Regions from separate parts of the Pseudonocardia oceanicola genome, predicted to be linked through region 2. Evidence: predicted binding sites of a transcription regulator. Region 2 holds the regulator's gene; each other region holds the start of a gene.
What was found. The regulator LexA, encoded in region 2, represses DNA repair genes until DNA is damaged. The targets are predictions, from matches to a motif close to CGAACACGTGTTCG.

Region 1: a site for LexA is predicted at 2,352-2,365, ahead of ACL02T_RS11710 (CoA transferase subunit A). Genes of this name have one in related genera too.
Region 3: a site for LexA is predicted at 4,828-4,841, ahead of uvrA (excinuclease ABC subunit UvrA). Genes of this name have one in related genera too.

The regions. Positions count from the first base shown of each region.
Region 1 covers NZ_JBJZON010000006.1:140,592-147,347, forward strand. Annotated here, with positions in the region: gene ACL02T_RS11695 (IclR family transcriptional regulator domain-containing protein) at 1-436, opposite strand, end outside; gene ACL02T_RS11700 (lyase family protein) at 433-1,572, opposite strand; gene ACL02T_RS11705 (HAD hydrolase-like protein) at 1,622-2,275, shown strand; gene ACL02T_RS11710 (CoA transferase subunit A) at 2,395-3,141, shown strand; gene ACL02T_RS11715 (CoA transferase subunit B) at 3,138-3,761, shown strand; gene ACL02T_RS11720 (LutC/YkgG family protein) at 3,868-4,476, opposite strand; gene ACL02T_RS11725 (lactate utilization protein B) at 4,473-5,963, opposite strand; gene ACL02T_RS11730 ((Fe-S)-binding protein) at 5,960-6,756, opposite strand, start outside.
Region 2 covers NZ_JBJZON010000013.1:98,450-105,205, forward strand. Annotated here, with positions in the region: gene hflX (GTPase HflX) at 1-953, shown strand, start outside; gene ACL02T_RS19295 (SMP-30/gluconolactonase/LRE family protein) at 922-1,998, shown strand; gene ACL02T_RS19300 (universal stress protein) at 2,083-2,916, shown strand; gene lexA (transcriptional repressor LexA) at 3,003-3,725, opposite strand; gene ACL02T_RS19310 (hypothetical protein) at 4,508-5,005, shown strand; gene nrdR (transcriptional regulator NrdR) at 5,562-6,065, shown strand; gene ACL02T_RS19320 (vitamin B12-dependent ribonucleotide reductase) at 6,200-6,756, shown strand, end outside.
Region 3 covers NZ_JBJZON010000001.1:685,377-692,132, reverse strand. Annotated here, with positions in the region: gene ACL02T_RS03200 (ABC transporter ATP-binding protein) at 1-165, opposite strand, end outside; gene ACL02T_RS03195 (ABC transporter substrate-binding protein) at 201-1,322, opposite strand; gene uvrA (excinuclease ABC subunit UvrA) at 1,616-4,546, opposite strand; gene ACL02T_RS03185 (MBL fold metallo-hydrolase) at 4,890-5,564, opposite strand; gene ACL02T_RS03180 (hypothetical protein) at 5,614-5,976, opposite strand; gene ACL02T_RS03175 (GAP family protein) at 6,607-6,756, opposite strand, start outside.

The DNA.
Region 1 (6,756 bases), on a different contig from region 2:
TCCCGACGGTGATCGACACGGCCATGATCCGCGCGGTCGCGACCCGGGCGACGTAGACGACGTCGTCGCCGTCGAGCACGGAGACCGACGCGGACTCGTGCACCGTCTCGACCAGCTCCTCCAGGTGCGGGGCGGCGAGCTCGGGCAGCGACAGCGCGGACAGGTAGGAGTAGCCCAGCTCCAGCACCCGCGGGGTGAGCGCGAAGAGCCGGCCGTCCGTGCGGACGTAGCCGAGCTCGACGAGGGTGAGCAGGAAACGCCGGGCCGCGGCCCGGGTCAGCCCGGTGGCCCGGGCGACGTCCGAGAGCGTCTGCGAGGGGTGGGCCCCGTCGAACGCCTTGATCACCGACAGCCCGCGGGCGAGCGACTGGACGTGCTCGGCACGCACGGCGTGGTCGGCGTGCCCCCCGTGGCTCGCGGGCCCGGGGGCGCTCACCGGGCCTCCAGGATCCGGTCGACGAGCTCACCCGCGTGCCCGGTGTCGGGCTCGCCCTCGACGGTGAGCAGGAGGTTGCGCCGCAGGGCGTCCGGGTGCACCTGCAGCCCCTCCAGGCTGGTGCGCAGCCGGGCCGCGGCGCCACCGGTCACCGTGAGCAGGTCGGTCAGCGTGCCCCACTCCGCGTGCCAGGCACCGGCCGCTCGCTGGTGCTCGTGGTCCATCGCCGCGAGCAGCGTCGCGACCAGACCGGGGGCCCGGCGCGCCGAGGCCCGGGCCGTGATCGCCGCGATCGGGTTCCGCTTGTGCGGCATGGCCGACGAGTCGCCCGGCGCCGCCTCCGAGACCTCGCCGACCTCGGTCTGGGACAGCAGCACGACGTCCGTCGCCGGCTTCGCGCACGCCCCGGCGGCCACGCCGAGCGCCCCGGCCAGCGTGCCGATCCGGGTGCGCTCGGTGTGCCACGGGACCCCCTGCGGGGCGAGGCCGAGCAGGTCGGCGACGGCGTCGGCGACGGCGGGGCCGTGCGGGTACGAGGCCGCGAGGGTGCCGGCCGCGCCACCGAACTGCACGGGCAGCGCGTCGACCCGGGCCGCGAGCTCGCGGGCCGCACCGTCGAGCCCGGCGGCCCAGCCCGCGGCGACCAGCCCGAAGGTCGTCGGCAGCGCCTGCTGGCCGAGGGTGCGGGCGATCGTCGGGGTGTCCCGGTGGGCGGCGGCCAGTCGGGCCGCGGCGTCGGCGGCGCCGCGCAGGTCCGCGAGCAGGGTCGGTGCGGCGCGGCGGACCAGCAGCACCAACGCCGTGTCCATGACGTCCTGGCTGGTCGCGCCGGGGTGCACGGCGCCGCTCGCCGGGCCCGCGGCCTCCCGGAGGAACCGGGCCAGCGGGATCACCGGGTTGCCGCCCTCGACGGCGGCCGCCGCCAGCTCGGCCGGGCGGTCCGGGTCCGCGGCCAGCCGGCCGGCCGCGGCCGCGACCTCCTCCGCGTCCTCCGCGGGGACGAGGGCGTACCGTGCGGCGGCGCGGGAGAGCGCGACCTCGACGTCGAGCAGCGCGCGGACCCACGCCGCGTCGTCGAGGTGCGCGGCGACGGCGTCGGTGCCGGACAGCGGCGAGAGCAACCCCGTGTTCGTCATGCGCACGACCGTACGGTATGCGGCCGATGCCGTCGGGGACAATGGGCCCGTGACCCGCCCCCGCTACCGCACCGTGCTCCTCGACCTCGACGGCACCCTCGTCGACTCCGCCCCCGGCATCCTCGGGACCCTGCGCACCGCCTTCGAGCAGGTCGGCGTGCCCTACGACGACACCGTGATCGGCCCCCACCTGCTCGGCCCGCCGCTCTACGAGTCCCTGCCGCCGTTGGTCGGCGCCGGGAACAGCGAGCGGATCCTGGCACTGTACCGACCGCTCTACCGGGAGAGCGGCCTGCTCAAGTCCACCCCCTATCCCGGGATCGAGGACCTGCTGCAGGCCCTCGTCGCGGCCGGGGTACGGCTCGGGCTGGCGACCAGCAAGGCCGAGCCGGCGGCCCGGGAGATCCTCGCCAACCAGGGCTGGACCGAGCTGTTCACCGCGATCACCGGCGACACCGTCGACGCGCGGCGCCCGAGCAAGGCCGCGGTGGTGGCGGAGGCTCTGCGCCGCCTCGACTCTCCCGCGCCCGCCGAGACGATCATGATCGGGGACCGGCTGCACGACGTCGTCGGCTCCGGCCGGCACGGCATCTCCTGTCTCGGCGCGGGCTGGGGCTACGGCGAGCCCGGGGAGCTCGAGACCGCCGGCGCCGTCGCGGTCCACGACTCCGCCACCGACCTGCAGCGCGCCCTCCTGTCCTGACCGGACGGGCGGCGCTCTCGCCCAGGGCCGGGAGCGGGAGCGCCGCTCGCAGGGCGCTACGACTGTGTTCGCAATACGAACTCTTGTGCGAGATGCGAACGCCGGGTACGGTGCCCCGCATGGACAAGGTGGTGGCGTCGGCGCGCGAAGCGGTCGCCGACATCGGGGACGGCGCGTCCCTCGCCGTCGGAGGCTTCGGCATGTCCGGCGTCCCGACCGCGCTGATCGCGGCCCTGCTCGAGCAGGGTGCGACGGACCTCGAGACGATCAGCAACAACCTCGGTGTGGACGGCTTCGGCCTGGGCACGCTGCTCTCCGCGGGCCGGATCCGCCGGACGATCGGCTCCTACGTCGGCAACAACAAGGAGTTCGCCCGGCAGTACCTCGCCGGCGAGCTCGAGCTGGAGCTGACCCCGCAGGGCACGCTCGCCGAGCGGCTGCGGGCGGGGGGCGCCGGCATCCCGGCCTTCTTCACCCCCGCCGGCGTCGGCACCCTGGTCGGCGACGGCGGCCTGCCGTGGCGCTACGCGGCGGACGGCACGGTCGCGGTGAAGTCCCCGCCGAAGGAGGTCCGGGAGTTCGACGGCGTGCGGTACGTGCTCGAGCGCGCCATCGCCCCGGACTTCGCACTGGTCCACGCCTGGAAGGGCGACCGGCACGGCAACCTCGTCTACCGGCGCAGCGCGCGCAACTTCAACCCGGACTGCGCCGCCGCGGGCCGGGTCACCATCGCGCAGGTCGAGCACCTCGTCGAGCCCGGCGAGATCGACCCCGACGCGGTGCACACCCCCGGCATCCACGTCCAGCGCGTCGTGCACGTGCCCGACGCCGAGAAGCCGGTCGAGTTCAGGACGGTGCAGAAGTGAGTCTCACCCGGGACCAGCTCGCCGAGCGGGTGGCCGACGAGCTGCCCGACGGCTCCTACGTCAACCTCGGCATCGGCATGCCGACGCTGGTGCCCGACCACATCCCGGGCACCCGGACCGTGGTGCTGCACAGCGAGAACGGCATCCTCGGCGTCGGCCCCTACCCGACCGACGACGAGGTCGACCCCGATCTGATCAACGCCGGCAAGGAGACCGTCACGGTCCTGCCCGGCGCGAGCTACTTCGGCTCGTCGGACAGCTTCTCGATGATCCGCGGCGGGAAGGTCGACGTCGCCGTCCTCGGCGCCATGCAGGTCAGCGCCGCCGGCGACCTCGCCAACTGGGCCATCCCCGGCAAGATGATCAAGGGGATGGGCGGGGCGATGGACCTCGTCCACGGGGCGAAGAAGGTCATCGTGATGATGGACCACGTCTCCAAGGACGGCTCGCCCAAGATCCTCGAGCAGTGCACCCTGCCGCTCACCGGCGTGGCCTGCGTGAACCGGATCGTCACCGACCTCGCGGTGATCGACGTGACCGACGAGGGCCTGAAGCTCGTCGAGACCTTCGGCGTGTCCGAGGACGAGGTCCGCGAGAAGACGGGCGCCCCCCTCCTCTGACGCACTATGGAACCATAACGCGATCTTCGACCGTCATTTCGCGCGTTATGGTTCCCCAACACGATCATCGACGGCGTTCGCGAGCGTTATGGATCCAGAGTGCGGGTCAGCCGACGAGCAGGACGATCAGGGTGCGGGGGCCGTGGACGCCCTCGACCCGGTCCAGCTCGATGTCGCTGGTCGCGCTCGGCCCGCTGATCCAGGTCAGCGGGCGGGCCGGGTCGAGGCGGGCCACGGCGGCGGCGACGTCGGCGACCACCTGGTCCGTCCGCACCACGCAGACGTGCCGGTCCGGAACCAGGGTCGCGGCGCGTCGGCCCTGCCCCGGTCCGTGGTCCAGCACGATCGTCCCGGTCTCGGCGATGCCGAGCGCCGCCGTGGTCAGCACGCCGTCGACGGTGTCGAGCTCGGCGGTCGTCAGCTGCTCGTCGAGGATCGCGTCGGCCGGGCGCAGGTCCTCCGGCAGGTCCGCGGGCACCAGCAGCCGCGGGACGCCGCGCAGGGCCGCCGCCAGGTGCGTCGGCAGGTCCTCGGGCGTGCAGCGCACCACGGTCGCCCGGTAGTCGGCGACCCGCTGCGCGAACAGCTCCACATCCGCGGACGTGGTGGGGCGTGGCTCGGGGCGGTCCACCTCGACGTCGGCCGGGGTCTCGGCGGCCGGGACGTCGCTCAGCGCCCTCCGCACCCGACCCAGGATCTCCTCCCGTGCGCTCACCGCGCTCCCCCGTCCTCGTTCCGCCCACCGTCGGTCCGCGCCCACCACGCCCGGAAGGACTCCGGCGCGGGCACCGGCACGTCCCGCGCGTCCGACCAGGCCGCGGCCGGCCCGGGCAGGGCGCCGAGCACCCCGCGACCGCCCGGGGCGCGCCGCTTCGTGCCCCGCAGGACGCGCCCGACCGCCCCGGAGATCCGCTCCGCCGCGGCCGTCCGCCGGGCGTCGGCGAAGGCCCACGACGCCGCCTTCATCGCCAGGTTCTGCACCTTCGGCACGCCGCGGTGGGCGTCGACGACCTTCGTGCGCAGGTGCACCAGCACCTCGGGGATGTCGATCCGCACCGGACAGACCTCGAAGCACGCCCCGCACAGGCTGGACGCGTAGGGCAGCGAGTCGAGCTGGGCGTCGTGCCCCACGCCGCGCAGCATCGGCGTGAGGATCGCCCCGATCGGGCCGGGGTAGACCGAGCCGTAGCTGTGCCCGCCGGTGCGCTCGTAGACCGGGCAGACGTTGAGGCAGGCCGAGCACCGGATGCAGCGCAACGCCTGCCGGCCGACCTCGTCGGCGAGGACGTCCGTGCGCCCGTTGTCGAGCAGCACGACGTGCACCTCCTGCGGCCCGTCGCCCGGGGTCACTCCCGTCCACGTCGAGGTGTACGGGTTCATCCGCTCCCCGGTGGAGCTGCGCGGCAGCAGCTGCAGGAAGACGTCGAGATCCGCCCAGGTCGGCACGAGCTTCTCGATGCCGACCACGCTGACCAGCACCTCGGGCAGGGTCAGGCACATCCGTCCGTTGCCCTCGCTCTCGACGACGGCGAGCGTGCCGGTCTCGGCCACCGCGAAGTTCGCCCCGGAGACGGCGACCTCGGCGCGCAGGAACTTCTCCCGCAGGTGAGCGCGGGCGGCGGCGGCGAGCTCGGCGGGGGCGTCGGTGAGGTCGCGCGGCGCCGCCTTCCCGTGCCGGCCCATCTCGCGCAGGAAGATCTCGCGGACCTCGGAGCGGTTGCGGTGGATCGCCGGTACCAGGATGTGGCTGGGCAGGTCCTCGCCGAGCTGCACGATCAACTCGGCCAGGTCGGTCTCCCAGGCGTGGATCCCGGCGGCCTCCAGGGCCTCGTTGAGCCCGATCTCCGCCGTCGCCATCGACTTGACCTTGACGACCTCGTCCGTGCCGTGGCCCCGCGCGATGTCGACGACGATCCGGTTGGCCTCGGCGGCGTCGCGCGCCCAGTGGACGGTCGCCCCGGCGCGGGTCAGCGACTCCTCGAGCTGCGCGAGGTGCGTGTCGAGGTGCCGCAACGTGCGGTCCTTCAGGGCTGCGCCGGCGCGCCGGAGCCGCTCCCACTCGTCGACCTCGGCGACGACGGCGGCGCGCTTGGCCCGGATCGTGCCCGTCGCGTGGGCGAGGTTGCGGCGGAGCTGGGTGTCGGCCAGCGCGGTGCGGGCCGCCGCGGGGAAGGCGGGTGTGCCGAGGAACGTGGCGCTCACCGGCCACCCCCGGTCAGGGCCGCGCTGCCGGCGGAGCCGCGATCCGCCTCCCGGGGCGGTTCCTCGATCACGGGCTCGGTCGCGGCCAGCACCTCCGCGAGGTGCATCACCCGCACGCCCGAGCGCTGCCGGGAGAGCAGCCCGCCGATGTGCGTGAGGCAGGAGTTGTCCCCCGCCACCAGCACCTCGGCGCCGGACTCCCGGACGTGCCGCGCCTTGTCCGCGCCCATGGCGATCGACGTCTCGGCGTTCTTCACCGCGAAGGTCCCGCCGAACCCGCAGCACTCCGTGGCCGCCGGCAGCTCGACCAACCGCAGCCCCCGCACCGCTCCCAGCAGCCGGATCGGCCGGTCGCCCACGCCCAGCATCCGCAGCGAGTGGCAGGTCGGGTGGTAGGTGACCCGGTGCGGGAAGTACGCCCCGACGTCGACGACGCCCAGGACGTCGACCAGGAACTCGGACAGCTCGTAGGCCGGCGGCGCCTGCTCGACGGCCCGCACCAGACCGGGGTCGCCGGAGCGCTCGGCGACGAGGCGGTGCTGGTGGCGCACCGACCCCGCGCACGAGCCCGACGGCACCACGACGGCCTCGTACCCGGCGAACGCCTCCAGGTGCCGGCGCAGCAACGGGACGGCCTCGTCGAGGTACCCGGTGTTGACCATCGGCTGGCCGCAGCAGGTCTGCCCGGCCGGGAAGTCGACCTCGACGCCCAGTCGGCGCAGCAGGGTGACGACGGCGCGGCCGGCGTCCGGGAACAGGGCGTCGTTCATGCAGGTGACGAGCAGGCCGACGG
Region 2 (6,756 bases):
GCCGCGCCGCCGGCGGTGTCGGCATCGGTGGCCGTGGTCCCGGTGAGACCAAGATCGAGCTGGACCGCCGACGCATCCGTCACCGCATGTCCAAGCTGCGCCGCGAGATCGCCGCGATGAGCCGGGTCCGGGACACCCAGCGCGGCGCCCGCCGCCGCAACGACGTGCCGAGCGTCGCGATCGTCGGCTACACCAACGCCGGCAAGTCCTCGCTGCTCAACGCGTTGACGGACGCGGGTGTCCTGGTCGAGGACGCGCTGTTCGCCACCCTGGACCCCACGACCCGCCGCGCCGCGACGCCGGACGGGCGCACCTACACGCTCACCGACACCGTCGGGTTCGTGCGGCACCTGCCGCACCAGCTCGTCGAGGCCTTCCGCTCGACGCTGGAGGAGGCCGCCCAGGCGGACCTGCTGCTCCACGTCGTCGACGCCTCGGACCCGTTGCCGGAGGACCAGATCGCCGCCGTGCGCAAGGTCCTGGTCGAGATCGGCGAGGAGCAGGGCGGGACCATGCCCCAGGAGCTGCTCGTCGTCAACAAGACGGACGCGGCCGGTGACCTGGCGCTGGCCCGGCTGCGGCACCTGCTGCCCGACGCGGTGTTCGTCTCCGCGCACCGGGGCGACGGGGTCGCGCGGCTCACGGCCTGCATCGCCGAGAGGCTCCCGCGCCCCGAGGTCGACCTCGAGCTGCTCGTCCCCTACACCGAGGGCGGGCTGGTCGCGCGGCTGCACTCGGACGGCGAGGTGCTCGCCTCCGAGCACACGCCCGAGGGCACCCGGCTGCACGTCCGGGTGGGCCCGGAGCTCGCGGTCGCGGCCGTGCCGTTCGCGGTCGCGGGGGCGGGGTCGCCGGCGGGCGGCGCGGACCGGGCAGGCTCGCGCAGTGCAGACGGATCCGGGAACGGGGCCGTGGGCGCCGGTGCCGGGGCGCACGTCGCTGCGCGGCGCTGAGCGCGCCCGCGGCATCGGGCTCGCGATCGGTGCCGTCCTCCTGCTGACACTGCTGCTCGCGGTTCCGGCCGGCGCGGCGCCGGCGGCGCCCGAGGAGCGCTGCACGGTCACCGATCGCCGGCTCGTGGAGCTCTCCGGCCTCGCCGTCGGCCCCGACGGCCGAGTCTGGGCGATGAGCGACGGCGGCCGTCGGGTCGCGCTGTACCGGCTCGACCCGGGCACGTGCGCGGTGATCGGGACAAGGACCGCGGACCTGGACCCGTACGACGCCGAGGACCTCGCCGTCGCGCCCGACGGCGCGTTCTGGGTCGCCGACACCGGGGACAACGACCGGGCCCGGGACACCATCGCCCTCCTCGTGCTGCCGGCCGACGGCGCCCCGCGGCTGCACCGGCTGACCTACCCCGACGGCCCGCACGACGCCGAGGCCCTCCTGATCGGCGCCGACGGCGTGCCCGTGATCGTCACCAAGGAGGTCGGCGGCATCGCCGGGGTCTACCGGCCCGCGGAGCCGCTCGCCGTGCCCGGACCCACGCCGCTGATGCGCGCCGGCTCGGCGGGCTTCCCGCGCTCGGAGACATCCGGCGGCCCGATCGGCGCCCTCGGGGCCTTCACCGTGACCGGTGGGGCGACGAGTGCGGGCCGCGAGGTCGTCGCGCTACGGACCTACACCGACGCGTGGCTCTACCGGGTACCGGCGTCGGGCGACCTGGTCGCGGCGCTGCAGGGCACCCCGCTCCAGGTCCCGCTGCCCGGCGAGCCCCAGGGCGAGGCACTCGCGTTCCTGCCGGACGGCACCCTGCTCTCCGGGTCCGAGACCCGCGGCCTGGACCGTGGCCGGCTCCGTGCGGTGCCCGGTGCGGTCGCTGCGACGCTCGCCGCCGCACCGGCCGAGCCCGTCGTCGCGCCACCGCCGCCGGCGACCCCGCCGGAGCCCGCCCCGGACTGGCTGCCCGCGGCGATCGGGGCCGGGGCCGCCGTCGTCGTGCTGGGCCTGGCCGCGGGCGCGATGGCGCTGCACGCGCGGCGCCGCTCCCGCGTGTGACGAGCCAGTTAAGGCTGGTCGCGCCGGGGGTCCGGGCGGTCGCGGTCCACCTAGGCTGAGCCCGCCGGGAGGAGGGGGGCCGCGGTGCCGATCGTGACCGCCTACGAGGACACGCCGGGAGGCCACGACGCCCTGGTCCTGGGCGCACAGCTGGCCCGGTTGACGGGGCTGACGAACGTCGTCGCCACCGTCCACCCGACGGACGGGCTGGGTTACTCGGCGATGGCCCGCGACCCGCGGTGGCGGGAGAAGGTCGAGGAGGTCGCGCGGGAGCGGTTCGGCCGGGCGCGGGAGCTGATCGGTGGGGCCGGCGGGCCCGGCGAACCGGAGTTCGCCCCGCTCGGGCCGGGCCCCGCGGCGACGGTCCTCGCCGAGCACGCCGAGGAGGTCGGCGCCGCCGTGCTGGTGGTCGGCTCGACGGGTGGCGGTCTGCTCGGCCGGCTCGCCCCGGGCGGCACCGTGCAGCGGCTGTTGCCGTCGGCGCGGTGTCCCGTCGCCATCGCGCCGCGGGGGTACCGGCACACGGCTGCCCAGGGCGTCACGGTCGTCACGGTCGCCTACGACGGCACGGCGGAGGCCGACCGGGCCGCAGTCCTGGCCGTGCACCTCGCCGGCCGGACCGGGGCCGCACTGCGGTTCGTGGTGGTCGCGAGCGGCGAGGACGACGTGCCCGCAGCGAGGGTGACCGCGCAGCAGGGGCTCGCCCGGGCGCCGGTGGAGATCGACGCGCTCTCCGACGTGGTGATCGGGCGTTCGGTCGCCGCCGGCCTCGCCGACCTGCCCGAGCGCACGGACGTCCTGGTCGTCGGAGCGCGCGGGTACCCGCTCATGACACGCCTGCTGCTCGGCGGGGTCGCGGGCGTGCTGGTCCGCACCGCCCGCTACCCCGTGATCGTGGTCCCGCCCCCGGGCCGCTGACGGGCGCAGCGCGGGAACCCGCGGGCGCGGGACCTGCCGGCGCGGGAACCTGCCGGCGCGGGAACCTGCAGGCGCGGGAACCGCGGTCAGAGCCGGCGGAGCACCGCGACGACCCGGCCCAGGATCGTCGCCTCGTTGCCGTCGATCGGCTCGTAGGCCGGGTTGGCCGGCATCAACCAGACCTGCCCGTCCGTGCGCCTGAAGGTCTTGACCGTGGCCTCGCCATCGATCATGGCGGCGACGATCTCGCCCTGCTCGGCCACCGGCTGCTGGCGCACCACGACCCAGTCGCCATCCGTGATGGCGGCCTCGATCATCGAGTCGCCCTTGACGTTGAGCAGGAAGAGTGTGCCCTCGCCGACGATCTCGCGCGGGAGCGGGAACACGCTCTCCACCGCCTGCTCCGCCAGGATCGGTCCACCGGCGGCGATGTTGCCGAGCAGCGGCACGAACGCCGGCGCGGGCCGCTCGGCACGGACCTCGGCGGCCTGGGTGCCGCCGGACTCCTCCTCCGGGCTGCGCACGTCGACCGCGCGGGTCCGGTTGGGGTCGCGCCGCAGGTAGCCCTTCCGCTCCAGCGTGCGCAGCTGGTGGTGCACCGACGAGGTGGAGGTCAGCCCCACCGCGTCGCCGATCTCCCGGACGCTCGGCGGGTAACCGAAGCGCTCCACCCAGTCCCGGATCACCTCGAGCACCTTGCGCTGCCGGGGGGTGAGGCCCACCGGGTCCGCCGGCGGGTCCGGGAAGGCGCGCACCTGCCCGGGCTCCCGGCCGGTCTCGCCGGCTCCGCCGAGCTCGTCCCGTGCCATCTGCCTGCCGCCTCCTCGTGTGCCTGTCTCACGCTCTTGTCCCGGCCCGGTGCCGGTCCGGGGGCGTGTCCCGCTGGTCCGGCCCGTGCCCCGGCCCGTGCCCCGGTCCTGGCCCGGTCCTGGCCCGGCCGGAGTCCTGGCCCGGGGCTCGCGGTCCGGATCGGTACGCGGCCCTGGCCGCCGCGCATCCGCGGCCCGGCCGTCGTGCCCGTTCCGGCGGGCCGTACTCCCGTTCCGCGGCCCACGGCGCCGGGCGGGCCGGTGCCGAGAGGGACCCGGCCGGCCCGCCCGGTCACGCCCGGCCGGTCCGTCGGTTCCGGACGGTAGTCCGGATCCGCCCGATCGCCAAACACATGTTCGAACGACACGCCGATCGTGTCGGCGAGGACCCGTGACGGGCGTCCCTCGTGATGGTAGAAACTCGCACAGAGGTTCGATTCGAACATGTGTGCGATACTCGGCCGCTGAGCGGCGGGGACGAGGCGGAGGGGGCCGGCGTGGCGGGCGCGGGAATCACGGAGGGCGGTGCCCTGCGTCGGGCCCGCCGGGGCCGGTGTCGTCGTGGACGGGATCGCGGCGGACGACGCGCAGCCAGCCGACGCGGCGCCGCTGCCCGGGGGTCTCGTCCTGCGCGTCCCCGCGTGAGGGGGCGGCCCGCCGCGACCGCGGTCACGGCGGGCACCGCTTTCTGTCGGTGCTGGTTGATAGGAATCGCACACGCGTTCGACCGGTCGCTCGGGCATCCGGTTCGGGTGAGGTCGGCGCGGTGGTGGGAGGTCGTCATGGATCCCAGGAGTGCGGCGGCGGCCGGTGTGCGTGCCGGCGCGCCGGCCGGCGCGCGGGCTGCCGCGCCGGGCGAAAGGCGGGCCGAGCCGCGGCCGGCGGCCCGTCCGCGGCCCCGGTCGGGGGTCCGCGAGCCGAGTGGCCGTGCGCACCCCGTCCGCGGCCGCTCCGACGGCACACCGGAGCGGATCCTCGGTGCCTACGCCTCGGGGGCCCGCGCGCGGTTGGTCCGCCCGTCCGACGGGCCCGTCGCGGTGCCGGGGTGCCGGCCGGTCGTCAGGCCCCGTCCGGCCGTCGCCGACACCCGCTGCGTGCCGCCGCGGCGGCCCCGCCCCTCTCGGCTGTCGCGGTACGAACGCGCGGGCGGGGCGCGCAGGCTGGCGGGCGAGACCCGGGCCGGTGTGCTCGACCGTGTCCTCGCGGTCGTGGCGGTCGCGCTGGCCTCGGCCACGGTCGTGGTCGTCCTCGGGTTGCTCGCCGACGTCGTCGCGCGATGAGCCGCCGCCCCGGCCGGGCGACACGATCGCCGCGGTCGCCGGGGAGGCGAACCGGCCGGTCGTCGGGCGCGCACGCCGGGGGTCCCACGTGGAGTGCGGTCTCTCGCGCGGGCCGCGCGTGGGACCCGTGAGCGGCCCCGTGGGTGGCGGGCCTTCCGGCCCGGCCACGGTGCGTACCGACGCGGGCGACACGCCGGACGGCACGACACGCCGCGACACCCCGACGGCGCGTTCCCCGCTGTTCATCCGCGTGTCGCCGATGCGCCGAGCGGTCTCGGGGGATACGCGTCGTCACCCGCGCCGCCACCGTGCTCGCGAGGGGCGTGCATGACCTGCGGACCGTCACGGGGTGTCGCCGCCCGGCCACCGAGGCACCCGGGGACGGGGCGCCCGGGACCACGTGGAAGGTTCGTGCCCGATCGGGGGAAGCTGGCACGGACTCGCCGCGCACGAATGGCGAGACCCCTACATGTTGTGGTTACATCCGTGTCGTTCGCCTACAGGTTGGGTTCGGTGCAGACCGGACCGTCGGCGCGGTCGAGTCGGGGAGGTCCGCATGCGGTGCCCGTTCTGCCGTCACACGGACTGCAAGGTGATCGACTCCCGTGAGGTCGACGAGGGTGCGGCGACGCGTCGCCGCCGCTCCTGCCAGGCCTGCGGGAAGCGCTTCACCACCGTCGAGGAGCCCGTCCTCGCCGTGCTGAAGCGCAGCGGCGTCACCGAACCGTTCAGCCGCGACAAGGTCGTGAGCGGGGTGCGCCGGGCCTGCCAGGGGCGGCCGGTCGACGAGGACGCGCTGCAGAAGCTCGCGCACCGCGTCGAGGAGGCCGTCCGGGCGGGTGGGACAGCGGAGATCCCCAGCCACGAGGTGGGGCTGGCGATCCTCGGTCCGCTGAAGGAGCTCGACGAGGTGGCGTACCTGCGCTTCGCGAGCGTGTACCGCTCCTTCTCGTCCATCGAGGACTTCGAGAAGGAGATCGCCGATCTGCGGAGGGCGGCTGCCGGGGAAGCAGCCGACCGGCGCGATCGGGCCGGTCGGGGCGCGAGGCCGACCGGGTAGGGGTCCGCGGAGGACCACTGGGGCCGACCCGGACTACGGAAGTCGAGCCGACCCCGATCTCGCACGCAGGACACCGTCCGCCGCCCCAGCCGGCGGAGGGTGCAGCACAGGGTCGGATGCGAATGAGGGAGAGCATGACGGAGACCGTCGGGGCGGAGTCCGCCGGGAGCACGGCCGGCGCCAAGAGCGCGGCGGGGGGTTCGGGTCGCGGCCGGGCCGCGAAGGCCGGCAAGCAGGGCCTCAGGCGCGGCCTGGTCGTCGAGCGGCTCCACACCGCCCCCGGGGTCCACCCGTACGACGAGGTGACCTGGGAACGGCGCGACGTCGTGATGACGAACTGGCGCGACGGCAGCGTGAACTTCGAGCAGCGGGGCGTCGAGTTCCCCGAATTCTGGTCGGTCAACGCCACCAACATCGTGACCAGCAAGTACTTCCGTGGCGCGGTGGGCTCCCCGCAGCGCGAGTCCAGCCTGCGCACGCTGATCGACCGGGTCGTCGGGTCCTACCACCGCGCCGGCGTCGAGCACGGGTACTTCGCCACGGACGAGGACGCGGAGATCTTCGCCCAGGAGCTCACCTGGATGCTGCTGCACCAGGTGTTCAGCTTCAACTCGCCGGTGTGGTTCAACGTCGGCACCGCCTCGCCGCAGCAGGTCAGCGCCTGCTTCATCCTCTCGGTCGACGACACCAT
Region 3 (6,756 bases), on a different contig from region 2:
CGCGGTGCCCAGGCTGGTCGCCGCCAGCGCCTGCACCGACCGGCGACCCAGGGTGAAGACCTTCTCGAGGCCCTGGATGTTGATCCCGGTCGCCGCACGCGGTTCGGCCTTCGGGTCCGTGGTGGACCGGCTGCCCGCGTGCTGGTCGAGGGGTGTCCCCGTCACAGCCGTCTCCTCCCGCTGCTCGTTCGTGCCGCCGGTCAGGCCTTGATCAGGCCCGGGTCGGACGCGTAGATCTCGTCGAGGAGCGTGAGGTCGAACAGATCGGCGGCGACGATGGTGATGCCGATGTTCCCCAGGGCCTCGACGATGTTGTCCTGCAGCTGCGGGGTGAGCGTGAACAGGCCGTTGGCCTTGGTGTCCGCGCTGACGACGAGCTCGTTCTGGGCCTGCATCTGCTCGGTCTGGCCCGGGACGTCGAGCCCCAGGTCCTTGCCGTAGGTGTTCACGGCGAGCTCGGCCGAGCCCTGCGGGTCCGCGACGGCGTCGTTCCAGCCCTTGATCTCCGCGGTCAGGAACGCCTTGAGCTTGTCGCGGTCGTTCTCGATCGTCTCCTGCAGCACGGTGAAGGTCTCGGCCGTGAGCGGGAGCCCGTTGTCGGCGAAGGGCAACGTGACGGGGGTGAAGCCGTCCGCCTTGATGAGGAACGGCTCGTTGGTCGTGTACGCCATGAACCCGTCGACGCTCTTCTCGGTGAGCGGGGTCGGCTCGTACTGCACGACGACCTGCTGGACGCTGCCCGGGTCGATGTCGTTGGCCTTGAGGAACCCGGCGAAGATCTGCTGATTCGTGCCCGCCTGGATGCCCAGCCGCTTGCCGACCAGGTCCTGCGGGGTACGGATCGGGACGCCCTCCTCCATCGACAGGATGCAGAACGGGTTCTTCTGGAACGTGCTGCCGATGATCTTCAACGGCGCGCCCTGCTCGGTGACGAACCGGGCGGTCGCGTCGGGCGCGGACAGGCCGACGTCGACGTTCTTGGCCAGGACCAGCGCGTCGGCGCTGTCGACCGGGCCGGTCACCAGGTCGACCGACTCGAAGCCGGCGTCGCGGTAGTAGCCCTTGGAGTCCGCCATGTACTCGCCGGCGAACTCGATGTTCTTGATCCACGACAGCTGCAGGGCGAGCGTGCCGTACTGGCCCGGGGCGGCGGAGGCCGCGCCCGCGGCCGACGAGCTCCCGGAGCCACCGCCACCACAGGCGGCGAGGGCCGCCCCGGCGGCACCCACGCCGACGCCCAGGCCGGCGAGGCGCAGGAAGCCGCGCCGGCTGGTGCTCGGACCGGTGGGGCGCTGGTGGGGCGGCGGGACGAGCAGCGTCATGTGGCGTTCTCCTACGACGAACGGTCGCCGTCTCGGGGCGGGACGGCTGCGGGCGCATCGGCGGTCTGTCGGTGGTCGGCACCGACGGTCCCCGACGCGCCGACCCGCAGAATCTAGGAAGATCCGGGTTCGTCGCGGTTTCGCCGTCGTTACGGCGGTGATGCCGGTCGGTCGCGCTTGTGCAACACGAGTGGGTGATGCCACGGTTGCTCACCGTGGGCTGACTGCCACGAACGCAGCGTGCCCGGGGCCACCGCGGCGACCCCGGGCACGCCCGGTCGGAGTGACGACGCTCAGCTCGCGGCGACGGCCTTCTTCCGCCGGGTGCGCCGGAGCGGGGCCGCCGGCGCCACCAGGTCCTTGAGGAACAGACCGGTGTAGCTGCCCTCGGTGCCCGCGACCTCCTCGGGAGTGCCCTGGGCGACGACCGTGCCACCGCCCGAGCCGCCCTCGGGGCCCATGTCGACGACCCAGTCCGACGTCTTGATCACGTCGAGGTTGTGCTCGATGACGACGACGGTGTTGCCCTTGTCGACCAGGCCGTTGATCACCATCAGCAACTTGCGGATGTCCTCGAAGTGCAGGCCCGTGGTCGGCTCGTCGAGGATGTAGATCGTCCGACCGTTGGACCGCTTCTGCAGCTCGCTGGCCAGCTTCACGCGCTGCGCCTCGCCACCGGACAAGGTGGGCGCCGGCTGCCCGAGCCGGACGTAGCCCAGCCCGACGTCGACGAGCGTGGTCAGGTACCGGCTGATCGAGGTGATCGGCGCGAAGAACTCCGCCGCCTCCTCGATCGGCATGTCCAGCACGTCGGCCACGGTCTTGCCCTTGTAGTGCACCTCGAGGGTCTCCCGGTTGTACCGGGCGCCCTTGCAGACCTCGCAGGGGACGTACACGTCGGGCAGGAAGTTCATCTCGATCTTGATCGTGCCGTCGCCGGAGCACGCCTCGCAGCGCCCGCCCTTGACGTTGAACGAGAAGCGGCCGGCCTGGTAGCCCCGCACCTTCGCCTCGGTGGTCGACGCGAACAGCGTGCGGACCTTGTCCCACACCCCGGTGTACGTGGCCGGGTTGGACCGCGGCGTGCGCCCGATCGGTGACTGGTCGACGCGCACGAGCTTGTCCAGCTGCTCGATGCCGGTGATCCGGGTGTGCCGGCCCGGCACCTGGCGGGCGCCGTTGAGCTTGTTCGCCAGCACGGTGGCCAGGATGTCGTTGATCAGCGTGGACTTGCCCGAGCCGGACACACCGGTGATCGAGACGAGCCCGCCGAGCGGGATGTCGACATCGATCCCCCGCAGGTTGTGCTCGCGCGCGCCGACGATCGTGAGCCTGCGCTCCGGGTCGAGCGTGCGCCGCACGTCCGGCACCGGGATGCTCCGCCGGCCCGACAGGTACGCCCCGGTCAGCGAGGTGTCGTGCGACTCGAGCTCGGCGACCGGGCCGGAGTGCACGACCTCGCCACCGTGCTCGCCCGCGCCCGGGCCGATGTCGACGGCCCAGTCCGCGGCCCGGATGGTGTCCTCGTCGTGCTCCACCACGATCAGCGTGTTGCCCAGCTCCTTGAGCCGGGTCAGCGTGTCGATCAGCCGGCGGTTGTCCCGCTGGTGCAGCCCGATCGACGGTTCGTCGAGCACGTAGAGCACGCCGACCAGGCCGGAGCCGATCTGCGTGGCCAGCCGGATGCGCTGCGCCTCGCCGCCGGACAGGGTGCCCGCGGCGCGGTCGAGCGACAGGTAGTCCAGCCCGACGTCGAGCAGGAACCCGAGGCGGGCCTGGATCTCCTTGAGCACCCGGCCCGCGATCATCGCCTGCCGCTGGTCGAGCACCATCCCGTCGAGGAACTCGGCGCACTCGGCCACCGACATGGCCGACACCTCGGCGATCGACCGGTCGCCCTGCTCACGGTGCGCCAGCGTGACGGCCAGGACCTCCGGCTTGAGCCGCGCCCCCTTGCACGCCGGGCACGGGACGTCCCGCATGTAGCCCTCGTACCGATCGCGCTGCGACTCGGACTCGGTCTGGTCCAGCCGGCGCTCGAGGAACGGGATCACGCCCTCGAAATTGGCGTAGTAGGCGCGCTCGCGCCCGTACCGGTTCCGATAACGGACGTGCACCTGGTCGTCGCTGCCGTGCAGCACCGCCTTCTGTGCCTCGGCGGGCAGCTTGCGCCACGGTGTGTCCATCCGGAACCCGACGCTCGTGGCCAGCCCGGACAGCAGCCGGCCGAAGTACTCGGCCGTGTGTCCGTTGTTCCACGGCGCCACGGCCCCGTCGGCCAGGCTGAGCTCCGGGTCGGGGATGACGAGCTCCGGGTCGACCTCCTTCTTGATGCCGATGCCCGAGCACTCCGGGCAGGCGCCGTACGGCGAGTTGAAGGAGAACGTGCGGGGCTCGAGGTCGTCGAGCGTGAGCGGGTGCCCGTTGGGGCAGGCCATCCGCTCGGAGAACCGGCGCTCGCGGTGCGGGTGCTCGTCCTCCAGGTCGACGAAGTCCAGCACCACCAGCCCGTCCGCCAGGCGCAGCGCGGTCTCCACCGAGTCGGTGAGCCGCTGCTTGGCGCTCGGCTTGACCGACAGCCGGTCGACGACGACCGCGATGTCGTGCTTCTCCTGCTTCTTCAGCGTCGGCGGGTTGCTCAGTTGGTGCACCGAGCCGTCGACCAGCACGCGGGAGTAGCCCTGGCCCTGCAGGGTGGTGAAGAGGTCCACGAACTCGCCCTTGCGGGTGCGGACCACCGGGGCGAGCACCTGGAAGCGGCTGCCCTCCTCCATCGCCAGCACCTGGTCGACGATCTGCTGCGGGGTCTGCTTCTCGATGACCTCCCCGCAGACCGGGCAGTGCGGGACGCCGGCCCGGGCGTAGAGCAGTCGCAGGTAGTCGTAGACCTCGGTGATCGTGCCGACGGTCGAGCGCGGGTTGCGGTTCGTGGACTTCTGGTCGATCGACACCGCGGGCGAGAGCCCTTCGATGAAGTCGACGTCGGGCTTGTCCATCTGGCCGAGGAACTGCCGGGCGTACGCCGACAGCGACTCGACGTACCGGCGCTGACCCTCGGCGAAGATCGTGTCGAACGCGAGGCTCGACTTGCCGGAACCGGACAGCCCGGTGAACACGACGAGGCTGTCCCGGGGCAGGTCGAGATCGACCCCACGCAGGTTGTGCTCGCGCGCGCCGCGCACGACCAGCCGGGGAGCGTCGTGCGGGGTGCGGACCTGTGCCACGAGGGCGCCTCCTATCGGGTCACCGGTGATCGGCGGGCCCGGTCCGCGGCAGACCGGGGACCCGCGATCGATGCTAGGCCGGGGGCCCGACAGAAAGGTGCGCACCGTCCGGCCCGGGAGCCCCGGTCGACGGTTGCGCACCGGCGAGCGCCGGGCGACCGACGGCCGCCGGGCACGTCCGGCACCGTGGTCGGCGCCGGGAGCCCGTCCGGCCACCCGGCTCAACGCCGTGAACCGCCCGCTGCTTCCCGGCGACGTCCGCCGGACCAGGTGACCACTGTCGCACACATGTTCGACGGCGGCCCGCCCGACCCTCCCACCGGCGCCCGTCCCGCCGGGCGGCTCACCACCCGCGCTCGCGCCACTCCTTCAGCGACGGTCGCTCCCGGCCCAGGGTCGTGTCGTCGCCGTGGCCGGGGTAGACCCAGGTGTCGTCGGGCAGCTCGCCGAACACGCGGGACTCCAGGTCGTCCATCAGCGAGGCGAAGTCCTCGGCCGACCAGGTCTTCCCGGGGCCGCCCGGGAACAGCGAGTCACCCGTGAACAGGTGCGGCCGGTCCGGCCCGCGGTAGAGCAGCGCGATCGAGCCCGGCGTGTGCCCGCGCAGGTGGATGACCTCGAGGGTGATCTCGCCGAACCCCACGGTGTCGCCGTGCGAGACCAGCTCGTCCATCGGGATCGGCAGCTCGGGGGCGTCGAGCGGGTGCGCGATCTGTCGGGTCTGGAACATCCCCGCCACCGCGCCCAGCGCCTGCCAGTGGTCCTGGTGGCGGTGGGTGGTGACGAGGTGCCGCAGCTCGGGCCGACCGTCCTCGGCCCCGACCAGGTCGGCGATCCGCTCGGGCTCGTTCGCCGCGTCGACGAGCAGCGCCTCGTTCGTCGCGGTGCAGGTCAGCAGGTAGGCGTTGTTGTCCATCGGACCGACGGACAGCTTGCTGATGGTGAGCGGGCCGAGGCTCCGCCGGATCGCCGCGCCGCCGGGGTCGGTGTGCCCGCTGTACTCGTCCAGGACGTCCACGCGGGCACCCTAGTGCGGCCGACCCGACCCGTGCCCGGGTGCGGGGCCGTCAGCCGGCCGGCGGGAAGAGCCGTGGGAACGTGTCCACCGCGTCCTGCACCAGGAGGTATCCGTACACGACCAGCGCGATGAACAGCAGGCTCGCGAGCGAGGTCAGCACGTAGGCGCAGACCCGCAGGACGGTGAGGGCGCGCCCGTCCCCCGCCGTGGGCAGACGCCGACCGCGCGGCGGAGTGTGCTCCGGCGAGGGGCGCGGGGCGGAAGCCCATCCGGCGCGCGCCGCCTGTTCCCCGACCGTGCTCGGCGGGGCGGCCGGCGGGGCGGCACCCGCGGCGCCGCGCTGGTGCGGGACCGGGGGCTTCTGCCCGACGGCCCGGAAGCCGCCGCTGCCCGACGCCCTGTGCGTGCTCACCCCGTCGACCCCCTGCCCGTGTCCCGACCTGCCCAGCCAGTGTGGTCGGTGCAACCACAGTTGGTCACTCCGGTCGGGGCCGTCCACCCGTTCGGGCGATACGCGGCGCGGCCGAGAGCGTGTGCTGAGTGCCTCCGGGCGTGGCACCGTTCTCGAAGCACGGTATGGCGCGTTCAGTCGCGGCCCCACGGCCGTCGTCGCGCCGTGATCGTGGTCTCCGCCCGGGGGCGGTCGGAAATCTCGACCGGGCCGGTCCAGGACGAACGACCATGGTCGGGGGATCGGAGTGCCGGGGATCGGAGAGCCGGGGATCGGAGAGCCGGGGATCGGAGAGCCCGGGGGCGGAGAGCCCGGGGAGCGGGGCGCCCGGGGAGCGGGGCGCCCGGGGAGCGGGGCGCCCGGGGAGCGGGGCGCCCGGGGGTGGAGAGCCCGGGGAGCGGAGAGCCCGGGGAGCGGAGAGCCCGGGGGTGGAGTGCCTGGGGAGCGGAGTGCCCCAGGGGTGTGCCCGGGGGCCGGGGAGGCGGCGTGCCCCGGGGCTCCGGGTGCCCGGGGCGTCATCGCGGTGGCCCGGTGTTCGACGCGTTCGTGGCCGGGGTGTGCGGCAGGAGGCGATCGGCGCGCCGGGCGTAGTCAGCCGGTCAGGTTCACGGTCCCCACCGCGAGCAGGTAGCCGCCGAGGAGGCCGAAGAACACGACCGTGATGGGCCGGCGGCGCCCAAGGATCCAGGAGACCAGCCGTTCCAGCACCTCGCGCGCGAGGGTCGGCCGGTACGTCGCGAG